2 regions of the Streptomyces sp. NPDC046985 genome follow, and region 2 is predicted to be linked to the other one. Evidence: predicted binding sites of a transcription regulator. Region 2 holds the regulator's gene; the other holds the start of a gene.
The links. Region 2 encodes HrcA, which represses chaperone genes, less so after heat shock. Its sites were predicted from a motif close to TTNGCACTCNGNNNNNCNGAGTGCNAA; they were not measured.

Region 1 (3,408 bases), on a different contig from region 2:
CACCGGTGGCCTCGTCGCCGGTCTTGCCGAGGTTGTCCTGAAGCACCTTCACGGCGTGCACCAGCGCGGAGCCGCCGCCGGAGACGATGCCCTCCTCGACCGCGGCGCGGGTCGCGGAGATGGCGTCCCCCAGACGGTGCTTCTTCTCCTTCAGCTCCACCTCGGTGGCGGCGCCGACCTTGATCACGCAGACGCCGCCGGCCAGCTTCGCGAGGCGCTCCTGGAGCTTCTCGCGGTCCCAGTCGGAGTCGGTGCTCTCGATCTCGGCCTTGATCTGGCCGATGCGGCCCTCGACGTCCGCCTTGTTGCCGGCGCCGTCGACGATCGTGGTGTCGTCCTTGGTGACGGTGACGCGGCGGGCGGAGCCCAGGACGTCCAGACCGGCCTGGTCGAGCTTGAGGCCGACCTCCTCGGAGATGACGGTGGCGCCGGTGAGGACGGCCATGTCCTGGAGCATCGCCTTGCGGCGGTCGCCGAAGCCGGGGGCCTTGACCGCGACGGCGTTGAACGTGCCGCGGATCTTGTTGACGACCAGCGTCGACAGGGCCTCGCCGTCGACGTCCTCGGCGATGATCAGCAGCGGCTTGGAGGCGTTCGCCTGGATGATCTTCTCGAGCAGCGGGAGCAGGTCCGTGATCGAGGAGATCTTGCCCTGGGTGATCAGGATGTACGGGTCGTCGAGGACGGCCTCCATACGCTCCTGGTCCGTGACGAAGTACGGCGACAGGTAACCCTTGTCGAAGGCCATGCCCTCGGTGAAGTCCAGCTCCAGGCCGAAGGCGTTGGACTCCTCGACGGTGATGACGCCGTCCTTGCCGACCTTGTCCATGGCCTCGGCGATCAGCTCGCCGACCTGCTGGTCCTGGGCGGACAGCGCGGCGACGGCGGCGATGTCGGACTTCTCGTCGATCGGGCGGGCCGTGGAGAGCAGCTCCTCCGAGACGGCGGCGACGGCCGCGTCGATGCCCTTCTTCAGGGCCGCCGGGGAGGCGCCCGCCGCGACGTTCTTCAGGCCCTCGCGCACCAGCGCCTGAGCGAGCACGGTGGCGGTGGTGGTGCCGTCGCCCGCGATGTCGTTGGTCTTGGTCGCCACCTCCTTCACGAGCTGGGCGCCGAGGTTCTCGTACGGGTCCTCGACCTCGACCTCGCGGGCGATGGTCACACCGTCGTTGGTGATGGTCGGGGCGCCGAACTTCTTGTCGATGACGACGTTGCGGCCCTTGGGGCCGATCGTCACCTTGACCGTGTCGGCAAGCTTGTTGACGCCGCGCTCGAGGGCGCGACGGGCGTCCTCGTCGAACTTCAGGATCTTCGCCATGGCAGCGGGAGCCCTCTCGGAAATCTGGGTGGAAAAGGCACTGCGCCCCGGGCGCCCGGCTTCTTAACTGTCGCGGGGGGCCAGGGGCGCAGCTCAGCGGGTTCGCTGAGGGTGAATTACTTCTCGATGATCGCGAGGACGTCGCGAGCCGAGAGAACGAGGTACTCCTCGTTGTTGTACTTCACCTCGGTGCCGCCGTACTTGCTGTAGAGCACGACGTCGCCGACCTGGACGTCGAGCGGAAGACGGTTGCCGTCCTCGAAGCGACCCGGGCCCACGGCCAGGACGACGCCCTCCTGGGGCTTCTCCTTGGCGGTGTCCGGGATGACCAGGCCAGAGGCCGTGGTCTGTTCGGCGTCCAGCGGCTGGACGACGATGCGGTCCTCGAGCGGCTTGATGGCAACCTTGGTGCTGGCGGTCGTCACGATCCGACCTCCCCCTTCGGAGATCTCACGGGGTTAACTGTCTGAGGTGGCGACCAGGTCGATCCGTCGTCGCGGGTGCCGGACCTGCCCGTCGCTGTGTTGGCACTCTCCTGCGGGGAGTGCCAGAGCCGAGACTATGACCGTCGTTAGCACTCGGTCAAGCGGAGTGCCAATTGCCCGCGGCGCGTCGCCCCGCGTCGGCCGAACGGGCCGCCCCTTTCCGGGGACCGCGGAAGCCCCCCGAGCGCCCCTACGGCGCGTCAGAGGCCGGACCTCAGCGCGCCGTTCCGCACGCTGAGACCCAGGACGCGGGCGAGCGCGACGACGGCGGCGCCGCGGCCGGCGCCGCGCCGTCCGCCGACTGGCCGACAATGAGCCGGTGAACGACCCACTCGCCCCGCTCGACGCCTTCACCGCCCTGCTCACCGCCGAGGGCCGCGCCCTCCTGGACCAGGTGCGCGACACCGACCCCGCCGACGAACTCGCCGTCGCCACCCGTCTGCGCCGCGAGCACCCCGCCGACCTGGTGTCCGCGGCCCTCGGCCAGGCCCGGCTGCGGCAGCGGGCCGCGGCGAAGTTCGCGGCCGAGGACGCGCGGCGGATGTTCTTCACCCCTGACGGCGTGGAGCAGTCCACGCGGGCGGACGTGGCCGCCTACCGGGCGGCGCGGATGCGGGAGCGGGGCGTGACCTCCCTCGCCGACCTGTGCTGCGGCATCGGCGGCGACGCCCTCGCCCTCGCCCGCGCCGGGATCCGCGTCCTCGCCGTCGACCGCGATCCGGTGACCGCCGCCGCGGCGCGGGCGAACGCCGAGGCGCTGGGCCTCGCCGACCTGATCGAGGTACGGGAGGCGGACGTCACCGAGGTGGACGTCTCGCCGTATGACGCCGTGTTCGTCGACCCGGCGCGGCGGGGCGGCCGGGCGGGAGGCGGCCGGATCTTCGACCCCGAGGCGTACTCGCCGCCGCTGTCCTGGGCCGTCGCCACCGCCCGCACGGCGCCGCACGCCGCCCTGAAGATCGCCCCCGGCGTCCCGCACGAGGCCGTCCCGCCGGAGGCCGAGGCCGAGTGGATCTCCGACGGCGGGGACGTGAAGGAGGCGGTGCTGTGGTTCGGCACCGAGCCGGGCCTGGTGCGGGCGACCCTGCTGCCCGGCCCGCGCACCCTGCGCGGACGCGGCCTGCCCGACCCGCCGGTCCGGCCGCTCGGACGGTACCTGTACGAGCCCGACGGCGCCGTGATCCGCGCGCACCTGGTCGCCGAGGCGGCCGAGGAACTCGACGGCGGCCTGCTGGACGAGACGATCGCCTACGTCACCGCCGACACGCTGCGCCCCACCCCGTACGCCACCGCCTACGAGATCACCGACCGGCTCCCGTTCCACGTCAAGCGGCTCAAGGCCCTGCTGCGCGAGCGCGAGGTCGGCGTCCTGACCGTGAAGAAGCGCGGCTCGGCGGTCGAACCGGAGGAGCTGCGCCGCAAGGTGCTGCCGAAGCCGCACGGCCGGAACGCGGTCACGGTGTTCCTCACCCGGGTCGCCGGGGCCCCCACGATGCTGCTCGGCCACCCGGCCCCGACCGGATGACCGCCCGCCCGGCACCGAGGGGATGAGCGCCCGCCGGGCCGCGCACGCCCCCCAGCCCGGCGGTCTCCGCAGCCCGCCCC
Region 2 (3,408 bases):
CGCGGCCCGGCGGGACCGCCCGCCATGGGGGCCTGCACGATCGGGTGCGTGAAGAGATCGGTCAGCGCGGAGGACATGACCGCATGGTGCCATGTTCCGGGCAGGGACCCGAAACCGGGCAGCCCGTCGATCAGGCCGGGGGCCGCGGCGGGCACGCGTGCGCGTGCGCCGGGCACGCTTTCGCGTGCGCCGCGGCCCCGTGGACGGTCACCGGCCGTTGAAGGCGTCCTTCAGCCGGGAGAACAGGCCCTGCTGCCCCGGCTGGAACTGGCCCTGGGGGCGCTCCTCGCCGCGCAGCTTGGCCAGCTCGCGCAGCAGGCGCTCCTGCTCGGGGTCGAGCTTGGACGGGGTCTGCACCTCGACGTGCACGATGAGGTCGCCCCGGCCGCCGCCGCGCAGATGCGTGACGCCCCGGGCGTGCAGCGGGATCGACTGGCCGGACTGGGTGCCCGGCCGGATGTCGACGTCCTCCAGGCCGTCCAGGGTCTTCAGCGGCACCTTGGTGCCCAGGGACGCCGCGGTCATCGGGAGGGTGACCGTGCAGTGCAGGTCGTCGCCGCGCCGCTGGAAGGTCGAGTGCGGCAGCTCGTGGATCTCGACGTACAGGTCGCCGGCCGGGCCGCCGCCGGGGCCGACCTCGCCCTCGCCCGCGAGCTGGATCCGCGTGCCGTTGTCCACACCGGCCGGGATCTTCACCGTCAGGGTGCGGCGGGCGCGGATGCGGCCGTCGCCCGCGCACTCCGGGCACGGGTTCGGCACGACCGTGCCGAAGCCCTGGCACTGGGGGCAGGGGCGGGACGTCATGACCTGGCCCAGGAAGGACCGGGTCACCTGCGAGACCTCGCCGCGGCCACGGCACATGTCGCAGGTCTGCGCGGAGGTGCCCGGCGCCGCGCCCTCGCCGTTGCAGGTGTTGCAGACGACGGCGGTGTCGACCTGGATGTCCTTGGTCGTGCCGAAGGCCGCCTCGTCCAGCTCCACCTCCAGCCGGATCATCGCGTCCTGGCCCCGGCGGGTGCGCGAGCGCGGCCCGCGCTGCGACGCCGTGCCGAAGAACGCGTCCATGATGTCGGAGAAGTTGCCGAAGCCGCCCGCCCCGAAGCCGCCCGCGCCGCCCCCGCCGGCCTGCGAGAGCGGATCGCCGCCGAGGTCGTAGACCTGCTTCTTCTGCGGGTCCGACAGCACCTCGTAGGCGGCGTTGATCTCCTTGAACCGCTCCTGGGTCTTCGGATCGGGGTTGACGTCCGGGTGCAGCTCGCGCGCGAGCCGACGGAACGCCTTCTTGATCTCATCCTGCGACGCGTCGCGGCGCACGCCGAGAACGGCGTAGTAGTCCGTGGCCACTTACGACTCCGCCAGGATCTGTCCGACGTACCGTGCCACTGCGCGTACCGCTCCCATCGTTCCCGGGTAGTCCATGCGGGTCGGTCCGACCACGCCGAGCTTGGCGACTGCCTCGCCGCCCGAACCGTAGCCCACCGACACGATGGACGTGGAGTTGAGTCCTTCGTAGGCGTTCTCGTGACCGATGCGCACGGTCATGCCCGGATCCTGCGCCTCACCGAGCAGCTTGAGCATCACGACCTGCTCCTCCAGCGCCTCCAGCACCGGCCGGATGGTGAGAGGGAAGTCATGTGCGAAGCGGGTGAGATTGGCGGTGCCGCCGATCATCAGCCGCTCCTCGTTCTCCTCGACCAGGGTCTCCATGAGCGTGGACAGCACCGTGGAGACCGTACTCCGGTCCTCCAGGTCGAAGCCGTCGGGCAGGTCCTCCACCAACTGCGGCACGTCCGCGAAACGGCGGCCGGCGATCCGGCTGTTCAGCCGCGCCCGCAGGTCGGCGAGCGAGGTCTCCCCGAAGGGGACCGTGCAGTCGATCATCCGCTGCTCGACCCGCCCGGTGTCCGTGATCAGCACGAGCATCAGGCGCGCGGGCGCCAGCGACAGCAGTTCCACGTGCCGCACCGTGGAACGGGTCAGCGACGGGTACTGCACCACGGCGACCTGCCGGGTGAGCTGCGCCAGCAGCCGCACCGTGCGGGCCACCACGTCGTCGAGGTCGACGGCGCCGTCCAGGAAGTGCTGGATCGCGCGCCGCTCCGGGCCGGTCATCGGCTTGACCCCGGCGAGCTTGTCCACGAACAGGCGGTAGCCCCGGTCGGTGGGGATGCGGCCGGCGCTGGTGTGCGGCTGGGCGATGTAGCCCTCGTCCTCCAGGACGGCCATGTCGTTGCGGACCGTGGCCGGGGAGACGCCGAGGCTGTGCCGCTCGGTCAGGGCCTTGGAGCCGACCGGCTCCTCGGTCCCCACGTAGTCCTGGACGATGGCGCGCAACACCTGAAGCCGTCGCTCGCTGAGCACCCGCGCACACCTCCAGTCGCTTTCCACGGCGCCGCCCGGCACTCGACGCGCTCGCCTGGCACTCGGCGCATACGAGTGCCAGCATTCCCCGGCCAGTGTACGGTCGTCGGGTGCACTGGCGGCAAGGCCGGGGCGGGGGAGGTTGGGCGGGGGGTGGGGGGTGGAGCCCTTGGCGGGGAGGTGGCGGGGAGGTTGGGCGGGGGTTGGGGGGGGTTGGGCCCCTTGGAGGGGAGGCTGGGCCCGGGGCCGGGGAGGCTGGGCCCGGGGCCGGGGAGGCTGGGCCCGGGGCCGGGGAGGCTGGGCCCGGGGCCGGGGAGGCTGGGCCCGGGGCCGGGGAGGCTGAGCCTGGTGCCGGGGAGGCTGAGCCTCGTCGTCCGCTCTCCTGTCGGGCGCCGGGAGGGCGGCGCCGCGGCGTCAGGGTGTGTGCTCTCGCCGCGCCGGACCCTGGGTTTCGTACCAGGCCGTACTTGGCTCAGAGTCCGGTCTCTTCCTAGGCGTGCTCGGCTCACGGATCGGTGCGGTGGGAGGCCCGTACGGGTGCGGGGCGTCGCGGGGCCGTAGGCAGTGGCTTGACGGCAGGGCCTAACGTCCCGGTATGAAGGTGACGCGGGAAGCGGGCCGGGCGGCGCCGGTTTGGGAGCGGCTGGCCGACGGGGTGCACAGGGTGCGGCTGCCGGTGTGGGACTGCACGGTCGGGCTGGTCGTGGGGGCGGGGTCGGCGCTGCTCGTGGACGCCGGGTCGAGCCTGGCGGAGGGCGCGTGGCTGCGCGCCGGGGCGGAGCGACTGGCGGGCGGCCGTGTGACCCTTCTCGCGCTGACGCATCCGCATTTCGACCACGTCTTCGGGGCGGCGGCGTTTCCCGGGGCGGAGGTCTTCGCGGCCGCGGGGGCGGGGGCGGTGCTCGGCGGCGGAGCGCCCGGTGGGGTGGGTGACGGTGTGGGCGGGGCGTCCGGTGGTGCGGGTGGCGTGCGCGGCGGTGCGAGCGGCTTGCTCGGCGGCGCGGGCGGCTTGCTCGGCGGCGCGGGTGGCGGGGGTGCGGGCGCGCG

Region 1: a site for HrcA is predicted at 1,890-1,916, ahead of groES (co-chaperone GroES). Genes of this name have one in related genera too.

What each region holds. Positions count from the first base shown of each region.
Region 1 covers NZ_JBEYWK010000008.1:81,702-85,109, forward strand. Annotated here, with positions in the region: gene groL (chaperonin GroEL) at 1-1,318, opposite strand, end outside; gene groES (co-chaperone GroES) at 1,435-1,743, opposite strand; gene ABZ861_RS12510 (class I SAM-dependent methyltransferase) at 2,123-3,328, shown strand.
Region 2 covers NZ_JBEYWK010000013.1:169,113-172,520, forward strand. Annotated here, with positions in the region: gene ABZ861_RS18780 (nitronate monooxygenase) at 1-77, opposite strand, end outside; gene dnaJ (molecular chaperone DnaJ) at 208-1,344, opposite strand; gene hrcA (heat-inducible transcriptional repressor HrcA) at 1,345-2,361, opposite strand; gene ABZ861_RS18795 (MBL fold metallo-hydrolase) at 2,957-3,408, shown strand, end outside.